2 regions of the Listeria sp. Marseille-Q6474 genome follow, and region 2 is predicted to be linked to the other one. Evidence: riboswitches for the same ligand, from Rfam matches in the RefSeq annotation. Region 2 holds a riboswitch; the other holds the start of a gene.

Region 1 (6,007 bases), 170 kb from region 2:
CCGGCCGCCGTACAAGACACGCGTCAAGTAATCCCGACCATGGTCATCCGTCCCAAACCAGTGCGACGAATTTGGCGGCATCAGTTTGTCCTGAACGGAAAGAGCATTGGGGTCATAAGGCGAAAGGAACGCGAAAATACAAGCGACTGTAATAAGAATCAGCACACTCGTCGCAAAAACAGCGCGGCGGTCAGCCAGCATAAAACGCCAAAAACTCCGCTCTCTGGTAGCATGAACAACCTCCGCATCCCGCTCGAAATCTTGCATTGTTTTTTTCGAAAAATCTAATCGCATCATGAATTCCTCACCCCATTTCCCTAATCCGTGGATCGACAATCATATAAGCTAAATCGGCCAACAAGTTCCCAATAATTAATAATAGCGCTGAAAAAAGTGTAATCGCCATAATAACTGGATAATCTAGTTGGAAAATCGCATTAATCCCAAGCGACCCCATTCCCGGCCATGAAAAAATACTTTCGGTAATAAAAGCGCCTGTAATGACTTGCGGAAGTGACATCCCAAGTAGTGTTATGACTGGCAACAAGGAATTTTTCAAGACATGATGCCCCATAATTTGTACTTTGGATAACCCTTTCGCATAACCGAATAAAACATATTCTTCTTTTAATTGGTTAATCGTATTCGAGCGGACGTAACGATAATATGCCGCGCACCCTTGGAAAGTCAGCGTTATAACTGGCAAAATCGCATGCTCCGCCATATCCCAGAAGGAGTCGACCCCAATCGTTCGCATCCCTAGACTTGGGAGCCACCCTAATTGAATCGAGAACACATCTATTAAAATCATCCCAAACCAAAAAATCGGAATCGAAATCCCAATATATGAAATTCCATTTAACACTTTATCAATCCAAGTATTTTCGTAATTCGCCGCAACTAAACCAAGTGGAATTGACAACAATAGCGTCAGCACAAGCGAAGTCCCAACCAAACCAAGTGTCGCTGGAATTCTCTCTAAAATTTGTTGTAAAACTGGTTGGCTGTTCACAATCGAATAACCAAGATTACCTTGGAGCAAATTTCCAAGCCAAATAAAATACTGTACATAAATCGGTTGATCCAGCCCTAAGCTCTGTCTAATCCGCTCGACATCATCAGGATTCATATCAGGCGTAACAAACGAATTCACGGGATCCCCGGGCGCTAATTTTATAAGTGCAAACGAAATAATCGAGATAATAAACAGCATCGGAATAATTTGCAATACGCGTTTTATGATTGTTTTTAGCATAATTTATCTCCTATCTAAAACACTAAAAATGACAAGTAAAAACCTGAACCTGCCAAAAACAAGCATGGCAGGCCAGATTTTTTACGAATGATTTTTAATTATTATTCCGTTAAATATAGTTTAGAAAGATCACGGAACATTGTTACTGGTTGTGGTGTTGCAGCTTTTTGGCCACCGTAACGGCTATCAAGAGCTAGCACTGCATTATCATAAGAAATTGGATAAATTACAGCATCGTCAGCAATGGTGTTTTGGATTTTTTCATAGATTTCTTGACGTTCTTTATCGTCCGCAGTTACAGCACCTTTTTCCCAAAGTGCATCTAGATCTTTGTTGTGGTAGTTCGAATAGTTGTATGGCGCATCGCTTAGGTATAGGGATTTATACGCATCAGGATCGTTCCCCATGATATAACCATTTAGTGCGATAGAGTAGTCTGCGTTTTTGCGGTCAAGTGTGATGTTGCTTAGTGCATTTGGATCTGTTGGTTTCAAGTCAAGTGTCACGCCGATTTCTTTGTATTGTTGTTGCAAGTAAAGCGCGATACTTTCTTGTGATTTACTGTTGTTTAAATAGTAAACAGTTAGTTTTTGGCTTGTATCAAAACCGCTTTCTTTTACTAATTTTTTCGCTTTGGCAATGTCTTGGTCGTATGTTTCTACTTTATCTGTGAAGTATTTCGTGTTTTCTGTTAGGAACGAAGAAGCTGGTTTTGCGTATTCATCTGAACCGTAAGCTGCATCAATGATTTCTTCACGGTCAAGCGCATAAGAAAGGGCTTGGCGAAGTTCTTTTGATTTAAGAGCTGGTTGGTTTTCGTTGAACGTTGCATAGCTTAAGCGGTTTTCCGGGTAAGTGATAATGTTTACCGCGCTCGCTTTTTCTACTTTTTTTCTATCAGAAGGTTGAATGGATTTTAAGTTAATTTCGCCATTTTGCAGTGCTAAATTAGCTGCGTTTTGGTCTTTTGTGATTCGGAAAGTAACTTTATCCAATTTTGGTTTGCCGTCAAAATAGTCGTTGAACCGTTCTAGGGAAACATATTCACCTGTTTTGTATTCAACAAATTTGTACGGACCTGAGCCGATTGGATTTTTGTTTTTATCACTTTTCTCGATGTTTTCTACCCCTTCAAAAATGTGTTTTGGAATTGGGAAGAACGTTTTAATTGTATTTTCAAAGGCTGGAGCAACAGTTGGTAAAGTGAATTTCACTGTTGTGGCATCCACTGCTTCTACTTTTACAGGTTTATCATCAAAAACAAAGTTCCCACGGTTCGGGCTGTTTTGTTTTGTATCTAAAATAGAATTTACAGTAAATACTACGTCATCTGCAGTCAAAGGCTTACCGTCATGCCAAGTTAAACCATCTTTTAGTTTCACAGTGTAAGTTAAGTTGTCGTCTGAAATATCTAAGCTTTTTGCAAGTGCCGGTTTCCCGTCAACTTCCCAAAATAGCGGTGCGTATACAGCTTGTTGAATCGTTAATGTTACACGGTCAGAAGCGTAGTTCGGATTGATAACTTCTGGATCCCCAGTAACGCCGATAATTAGAGAGCCGCCGTCTTTCGCTTTGCCTGAACCGTTTGCTTTGTCTGAACTAGCGCCAGAGCCTCCGCAAGCTGTTAACACCAAGGCAAAAACCGAGATAACCGCTACTAATAAAAATTTCTTCATCTAACAAAAACTCCCCTCTTTAAGCGCTAAAAATAACGCTTCCTCTGTTTTTTGGTCAGAATCGAAGCGCCTCATTAAAAGCTACTACTTATCTGCCAGAATATTACTTCTGATCGGAATTAGCATAGAACTTGCGCTCCGCTGCCGGGTTTCACTGGGCCGATTCCCTCCACCACTCTGGATAAGAAATTGTAATACTATTATTCCTATAAGTTTACTGTGAATTAAAGATACACTGAAAAGAACCAGATGTCAAGAAGAGAAAACTGGATTTTTAAAAATAATTTTATAAAAAAATAGACTGGGTTTGTTCCCAGTCTACGCTTAATTATTTATCGGCTTGAACTTCCTGATATTCTGGCTTCTTAGAAAACTCAGCTTTTGCAAACGGGCAAAGCGGAATAATTTTCTTTCCTTCCGTTTTTGCTTTCTCGACAGCGCGTTTCACAAGTTCTTGAGCTATTCCTTGACCACGAGCCGCATCATCAACGCCTGTGTGGTCAATAATAAACATGTCTTCCCCAGTTGGCACAAAAGTCACTTCACCGACCTCTACACCTTCCTCATTTACTGCATAAATTCTGTTTTCACCGTTTTTATATTCCATTTGTTATCCTCCTATTTCTCTATATACTGAAGCGCTCCACTTGGGCAAGTATGAATCACCCGTTTTGCCTCTTCTTTTGGTACGTTATCTGGCATAATCCATGGTTTTCTATCCAAATTAAAAAGTTCTGCGTTACCTTTTACACAATTACCGGAATGTGCGCAAATATTCGTATTAAAATAAATATCTACATCTGCCCCGCGATACTTGCGGTAGCCTTGTTCTAATAGTGTTTCTTCTTCCATCTGATTACCTCCTTCGCCAAAGTTTCCTTACTTTTAGTATATTCCACTCATCTACTAAAAGAAAACGTCCCGAAAAAGCATCCCAGTCATTGACTTTCAAGCCAGTTATTGAAATAATAAAGATATTTTATAAGTACATTTAACAATAGAAGAAGGAGTGGAAATAATGGCATTTTATTTTGAAGAACCGTCCCGCACATTTAGTGAGTTTTTACTAGTTCCAGGCTACTCATCGGCTGAATGTGTACCAACAAACGTTAGCTTAAAAACACCGATTGTAAAATTTAAAAAAGGGGAAGAATCTGCTATCACAATGAACATTCCGCTTGTTTCCGCAATTATGCAAGCTGTTTCTGATGATAACATGGGAATTGCTCTCGCTAAAGAAGGCGGCGTATCCTTCATTTTCGGATCTCAATCAATCGAAAGTGAGGCTGCAATGGTTTCTCGCGTGAAAAATCATAAAGCTGGATTCGTCATTAGCGATTCTAATATCAGCCCAGATAAAACCCTCCAAGACATTCTTGATTTAAAAGAAAAAACTGGTCATTCTACAGTTGCAGTTACAGAAGACGGCACAGCGCACGGTAAATTACTTGGAATCGTGACAAGTCGCGACTACCGAGTGACGCGTATGAGTCCTGATGAAAAAGTAGCAGATTTCATGACGCCTTTTGAAAAACTAGTTACTGCTAAAAAATCGACCACTTTAAAAGAAGCTAACAACATTATTTGGGACCACAAATTAAATGCTTTACCACTTGTAGACGATAACGAACACTTGGTTCACATGGTGTTCCGCAAAGACTACGACTCAAATAAAGAAAATAAATTAGAATTACTTGATTCCTCCAAACGTTATGTAGTTGGAGCTGGAATTAACACACGCGACTATGAAGAACGTGTTCCCGCTCTAGTAGAAGCTGGCGCAGATATTTTGTGTATCGATTCCTCTGAAGGTTACTCCGAATGGCAAAAACGTACACTTGACTACGTTCGCGGTAAATACGGCGATACAGTCAAAGTCGGCGCAGGAAATGTTGTTGACCGCGATGGTTTCCGTTATCTTGCAGAAGCTGGCGCAGATTTCGTTAAAGTTGGCGTTGGTGGTGGTTCCATTTGTATCACGCGTGAACAAAAAGGTATCGGCCGCGGACAAGCAACCGCCCTAATTGATGTTGCTAAAGCTCGCGATGAATATTTTGAAGAAACAGGTGTATACATTCCGATTTGTTCTGATGGCGGCATTGTTTATGATTACCATATGACGCTAGCTCTAGCAATGGGCGCTGACTTTATCATGCTTGGTCGTTATTTCTCTCGTTTTGATGAAAGTCCTACTAATAAAGTGAATTTAAACGGCACGTATATGAAAGAATATTGGGGCGAAGGAGCTAACCGCGCGCGCAACTGGCAACGTTATGACCTTGGCGGCGATAAGAAATTATCTTTTGAAGAAGGCGTAGATTCTTATGTTCCTTACGCTGGTTCCTTGAAAGACAATGTTGCCATCAGCCTTAGCAAAGTCCGCTCTACTATGTGTAACTGCGGCGCGCTCAATATCCCTGAATTACAACAAAAAGCAAAAATCACGCTCGTTTCTTCTACTTCTATCGTAGAAGGTGGCGCGCATGACGTTGTTGTAAAAGATGCTTCAAACAATTTAATCAAATAAAATAAAATTGGTTGGTGTGAATTTGGTAAATTACCATTCTCACACCAACCAATTTTTTCATTTAGGCATCTCAGACAATCGAATATTTTTCTTTAATTTCTTTCATTGGTAGTGGGCGGCTAAAATAATAGCCTTGGAAATAATCCACTTTCATTTTGCGTAACGTCTTCACTTGTTCGATGTCTTCTACGCCTTCTGTAACGACTTTCCCGCCTAAATCATGACATAAATTAACAATTGCTTGAATAATAATTTGTTGCTTTCGATCCGTTTTTAAAAGAGCAATAAATGACATATCCGTTTTTACAATATCAATTGGTAAACTTCGCAAATATGCCAGCGAGCTATAGCCTTTTCCAAAATCATCCATGCTCACTGTGACACCGAGTTTTTTAATTTTACGTAAGTTTTTATCTGCAACAGCTAGCTCCGTAATTTCGCCCCGTTCGATAATTTCTATTTCTAAGCACTCCGGATACTTTAAATGTTCTTTCACATAATCATATAAAAAAGCCATATAATTACTACTTACAACATAATGTGCCGGAA
Region 2 (6,007 bases):
TGTTGCGTTCTGCCCAAATTCGGCCACCATGAGCTTCGATAACTTCGCGAGCTATCGCTAGTCCTAACCCTGTTCCTCCCATTTCCCGCGAGCGAGCTTTATCAACACGGAAAAAGCGGTCGAATACATTTGCCAAATCTTCATCTGGTACGCCTAAGCCTTCGTCAGCTATACTAACTTCAATTTCATCTTCAAATTTTTTCAAGTAGAAAGAAATTCGGCCCCCGTCCGGTGAATATTTATTGGCATTCGAAATAATATTATCTAATACTTGCATTACTTTATCTTCATCAATTTCGATGATAACCGGTTCTTTTGGAATGTGGCGTTTAAACATGATTGTTTCTTTTTTCATCATTTCAAAACGATCGATAATATGATTGAAGAAGTCTGTGAAATTCACGAAACTTTTTTCTAATTGTTCTCTTCCGCCGTCCATTCTTGAAAGTTTAAGCAGGTCATTTACAAGACGAATCATTCGTTCTGTTTCGTTTTGAGTCACTTCAAGGAAACGTGGCGCAATTTCTTTATCTTCCCATGCCCCGTCACTTAGAGCCTCTAAGTAACTATGCATACTTGTAAGCGGGGTTCTTAATTCATGCGACACATTAGAAACGAAATCGCGGCGTTCTTGATCGACTTTTTCTTGGTCGGTAATATCGTGAAGTACTGCAATAACGCCATTATTAAATCCAGTTTCTCTTTGAATAACGGAAAAATTAGCGCGCAGTACGTATGGTTTATCAAGCGTGCTACGGTCCATCGTTAATGAACCATCGACTTCCATCAAATCTTCAAATTGGTAGGTATCACCAATATCTAGTACATCAATAATTGATCGACCATTGGCACTCTCATGCTTAACGCGTAGCATTTTTTCAGCTGGCGTGTTAATAAGAATAACTTTTCCGCGGCGGTCTGTAGCAATTACTCCATCGGTCATATAGGCAAGTACGGAGGAAAGTTTGCGCCGTTCTCCTTCTGTCATAGCTTGTGCTTCTTGAACTCGTTTTGTTAGTGTATTGAAGGAATCAGCTAGTTCGCCAATTTCATCCACGCCATAGACTTTAACTTTCCGGCTGTAGTTTCCTCGCGCCATCGCATAGGCTTGACGTTTCATTTCAATAATTGGCTTCGTAATCGTTCTGGATAGTAAAATTCCAAGTACCGCTGTAATGATCATGGCAATCAAAGTACCAGTAATGAAAATGTTCGTAATGTCATCCACTTGTTTATATACACTTTCAATATCGGCGACAAGATAAATAGCCCCTATCACTTGTCCTTTATTTTTGATGGAGGATACGTTCACCCAGACACGGTTATTTTTATTTGATTCGTCTTTATAAATTTTATCCTCAGATGTAGTTCCGAGTGATAAGGTTCGTTTAACAAGGGGATCGTTACTTTTTTGCCCAACGATGCCTTGATTATCTAAATTGGAAGTCCCGAGAATTTTGCCTTTGTCATCTACTATTCTTACTTCGATTATGTTGCTACTTGCACGTGAATAGTCGACCAAAAGCTCTCGAATATCATTTTGTAGCTTCACTGAGTTATCGCTATTTTTTATGATTTCTTCTCTAGCATTATAATCCAGCAACGTGATGCTATTCGTGATGGAATCTTGAAAATTCTTCTCCAGTTGCCCTTCCAGCTCACGTACAAAATACGCGCCGATTACTTGCATTGCTACAATAATTAATAGCAAATACATAATAACTAACTTAAATTGTACAGACTGAAAAAATCTCATTTTATGCATAAGTCTTTCTACTCCTATTCGGGGTAATATATTTAAATTAGTATACCATATGTTGCAGGGTAGACGTATTGTTTTTCCTGTTATTTGGGTCAATTTATTTATAAAAATAATTATTAAGTATGCGGATATACCCAAAAAAAGTGGTCCTCCAAGTTTTTTGCTTGGCGACCACTTCTTGTTTATTTATTCTTGTTCTGGATTGCGTAAATAATAACCAACGCCGCGTCTTGTAACTAACCACGCTGGATGGCTTGGATTATCTTCAATTTTTTCGCGTAGACGTCGAACAGTAACATCGACTGTACGAACATCACCGAAGTAATCATAGCCCCAAACTGTTTGAAGTAAATGTTCTCTTGTCATGACTTGACCCATATGTTTAGCTAAATAATGAAGTAATTCGAATTCACGATGCGTAAGTTCGATTGTTTCTCCACGTTTTGAAGCAACATATGCGTCTGGATGAATAATCAATGAACCAATTTCTAATTCGCTGTTTTCTTCTTCCTCAGCAGCGTTTGAGCTTACTTGGCTATGACGGCGCAAGTTGGCTTTCACACGAGCGATTAATTCGCGGTTACTAAATGGTTTCGTAACGTAATCATCGGCACCAAGTTCAAGTCCGATAACTTTATCAATTTCGGAATCTTTTGCAGTTACCATAATTATTGGCATATCATACTTCTTACGTACTTCACGACATACCTCAATACCATCACGACCTGGAAGCATAATGTCCAGTAAAATCAAATCTGGCTGAACTTCTTCTACAAGTTCTAACGCTTCATCGCCATCATAGGCGCAATATACATCAAAGCCTTCTTTATTTAGATTAAACTTAACTATATCCGCAATCGGTTTTTCGTCATCTACTACAAGAATTTTCTTTTCTGCCATTTTTTTACAGTCCTCTCATTCCTGGATTTCGCCGGCTTTAACCGGGACAGATACTTTTTATTTAATGCAAAAAAATCTCACTAAATACTTTAAATTCCGGCCTGTCTTCATAAAACAACATGCTAAGAATAGACTTACTAATCAATTATAACACATACAGTTAATTATCTGAATTATTACAAGCTATTTTCTCTTAAAATCACATAATCTCTTAATTTTGTGCCACTTTATCAAATAAATGCAGCTTGGAAATTCGTGCAACTGCCTCTTCTAATCGTTTTTCATCCATTAAAAGTCCAACGCGTACATAACCCTCACCGAAAGTCCCGAAACCACTTCCGTCAGCAACAGCTACACTAACCTCATTTAATAAGTAATCCGCGAATTCACTACTTGTAAACTCTTTTGGAACGGGCATCCATGCAAAAAAAGAGCCCGCTGGAGCAATTGCTTCCCAACCAATTTTATCACAAGCAGCTATAAATGCATTTCTACGGCTTTCATAACGAGCATTTAATTCTTGTACACAAGTTTGATCGCCTGTGAGAGCCTCAATTGCAGCATCTTGAATACCTGGGAATAAACTTACATACATATGATCTTGAATGAGGTTGATTGCTTCGACAACGTCTTTATTCCCAACAGCAAATCCTACGCGCCAGCCAGCCATATTGTATGTTTTCGAAAGCGTATAAAGTTCGATTCCAACCTCTTTCGCCCCTGGAGTTTCTAAAAAGCTAATCGGTTTCTTCCCATCAAAACCAATACCACCATAAGCAAAATCATGTGCAATCGTGATATTGTTTTCTTTAGCAAAAGCAACCGTTTCTTCAAAAAAGTGAGTCGTAGCAACCGCGCCAGTGGGGTTATTCGGATAATTTAAATACATCAACTCCGCTTTTTTCGCAATTTCTTCAGGAATTTTATTAAAATCTGGTAAAAAGTCATTTTCAGCAATAAGTGGCATTGTTTCGAACTCAACTTCTCCTAAAACTGCTCCTGATAAATAATCTGGGTAGCCCGGATCTGGTAAAAGCATTACATCACCTGGATCCATTAAACACATTGGCAGTTCAACAAGCCCTGTTTTCGTCCCAAATAAAATGGCTACTTCTGTATTTGGATCGATGGTTACATTATATTCACGCGCATAAAAATCAGCCGCGGCTTGTTTAAGTTCCTGTTTTCCACGAAACAACGAATATTTATGATTCATTGGATTTTCTGAAGCTGTTTTCATTGCTTCCACGATATGCTTGGGTGTTGGCTGGTCTGGATTTCCTTGACCTAGATTAATCACGTCATGACCTTCTGCCACTTTCTTTCCCACTTTTTCTACAAGGCTAGAAAAAAATTGATCTGGTAAATTTTGCAAGCGTTTGGAAATTTTCATTTGGCACCCGTCCTTTTCAAGTTTCATTGATTAAAATAGTAAAGTTTTCTGAAGTATTTGTCCAGTATGATTTTTTTAAAACTTAAAAAAGCATTGACAAATTATCTTAAAATGCGTATATTTTTAACTAACAGGTTTTTCTAAAATATTTTCTCTTATCGAGAGCGGCAGAGGGACTGGCCCGATGAAGCCCGGCAACCTAACTTTATTTAAGCGTAAAGTGAAGGTGCTAATTCCAGCAAAATGGTGTATTCCGTTTTGGTAGATAAGAGGAGCTGGATATGTTCGACTTTCCACTTCTCTATTCTAAATAGAGAAGTTTTTTATTGTTTTCATGAATAAATCTGGATAATCACACAACATACTAGGGAGGAAAAAAGATGAGAAAATTAACAAAAGGGTTAGGAATTTTACTTGCATCAAGCCTTGTTTTAGGATTAGCAGCATGTGGAGGAGGCAGTGACGACAAAGCCTTAAGCACAAAAGAAATCACCATTGGAACAACAGCAGGACCTCACCAACAAATCGCTGAAGAAGTTCAAAAATTAGCGAAAAAAGATGGCCTTGAAATCAAAATCAAAACTTTTGATGATTATAATACACCAAATACAGCTTTAAACGACGGTGACCTCGATGCGAATAACTACCAAACAATCCCGTTCTTAGAGCAACAAAAGAAAGATAAAGGCTACAAATTAGACGTTGCTTTTAAAACAGTAGCATTCCCAATGGGTGTTTACTCTAACGATATTAAAGACTTAAAAGACCTGAAAAAAGGCGACAAAATTGCCGTTCCAAACGATCCAAGTAACGAATATCGTGGCTTAAAACTATTTGAAGATGCTGGCATTATTAAATTAAAAGATGGCGTGGAAGAAAAAGCAACGAAAAAAGACATTGCTGAAAACCCACTTGACCTTGAAATCGTTGAACTTGAAGCTTCTCAAATCCCTGCACAATTAGATGAAGTTGCAGCAGCAGCTATCAATACTAACTTCGCAATGGGTGCTGGACTTTCTATTAATAAAGACGCAATTTACCATGAACCAACAAAAGACAATCCATATCCAAACGTATTTGTTATCCGTAGCGAAAACAAAGATGATGAAGTCGTTAAAACATTAGAAAAATACTACCATTCTGATGACGTAAAAGCATTTATTGAAAAAGAATTTAATGGGTCTGTAGTACCTGCATTCTAGGGAGTTGTTTTATTTTGATCGAATTACATCAAGTTTCAAAGTCATTTAACGTAAATGGAAAAACCGTAGAAGCCGTCAAAAATGTTTCTATTACAGTCGAAAAAGGAGAAATTTTCGGTGTCGTTGGTTACAGTGGCGCCGGAAAAAGTACCCTCGTTCGTTGCATCAACTTGCTTGAACGTCCTGATGCCGGCCAAGTTTTAATTGATGGAAAGAATTTGTCTACCCTCTCAAGTAAAGAACTTCGTGTCGCTCGTCGGAAAATTGGTATGATTTTCCAAGGATATAACTTACTTAAAACCGCAACTGTCTATGATAACATTGCCAAACCGTTAAAATTAGAAGGTGTTCCAAAAGACGAAATCGAGATTCGCGTAAATAAATACTTGTCGATTGTTGGCTTAGAGGATAAAAGAAACAATTATCCAAGTCAGCTTTCCGGCGGTCAAAAACAACGTGTTGCGATTGCTCGTGCTCTTGCGCATGAACCAGAAATTCTTTTAAGCGATGAAGCGACAAGTGCTTTGGATCCTGAAACAACAGAAGCAATTTTGCAGTTGTTACTTAAGATTAACGCTGAGCTTGGCATTACGATTTTCTTAATTACACATGAACTTGATGTCATTCAACGTATTTGTGACCGGGTTGCTGTGATGGAAAATGGACATTTAGTAGAGCAAGGTACCGTTCTTGATATTTTCACCAAAGCAAAACATGCGACAACAAAACGCTTTGTTGGCTCGGAAGCTA

The links. Region 2 has a riboswitch for S-adenosylmethionine ahead of OC533_RS06990 (MetQ/NlpA family ABC transporter substrate-binding protein). Riboswitches for the same ligand answer to the same signal wherever they lie in the genome.
Region 1: it holds a riboswitch for S-adenosylmethionine, as region 2 does, so the genes downstream of both, OC533_RS07770 (ABC transporter substrate-binding protein) here and OC533_RS06990 (MetQ/NlpA family ABC transporter substrate-binding protein) in region 2, are expected to answer to the same signal.

What each region holds. Positions count from the first base shown of each region.
Region 1 covers NZ_CAMPPS010000001.1:1,550,195-1,556,201, forward strand. The annotation lists gene OC533_RS07760 (ABC transporter permease) at 1-294, opposite strand, end outside; gene OC533_RS07765 (ABC transporter permease) at 305-1,255, opposite strand; gene OC533_RS07770 (ABC transporter substrate-binding protein) at 1,357-2,931, opposite strand; SAM riboswitch class I at 3,017-3,119, opposite strand; gene OC533_RS07775 (GNAT family N-acetyltransferase) at 3,260-3,538, opposite strand; gene OC533_RS07780 ((4Fe-4S)-binding protein) at 3,550-3,783, opposite strand; gene OC533_RS07785 (IMP dehydrogenase) at 3,950-5,458, shown strand; gene OC533_RS07790 (EAL domain-containing protein) at 5,529-6,007, opposite strand, start outside.
Region 2 covers NZ_CAMPPS010000001.1:1,383,641-1,389,647, forward strand. The annotation lists gene walK (cell wall metabolism sensor histidine kinase WalK) at 1-1,765, opposite strand, end outside; gene yycF (response regulator YycF) at 1,949-2,662, opposite strand; gene OC533_RS06985 (pyridoxal phosphate-dependent aminotransferase) at 2,874-4,055, opposite strand; SAM riboswitch class I at 4,208-4,327, shown strand; gene OC533_RS06990 (MetQ/NlpA family ABC transporter substrate-binding protein) at 4,436-5,257, shown strand; gene OC533_RS06995 (methionine ABC transporter ATP-binding protein) at 5,272-6,007, shown strand, end outside.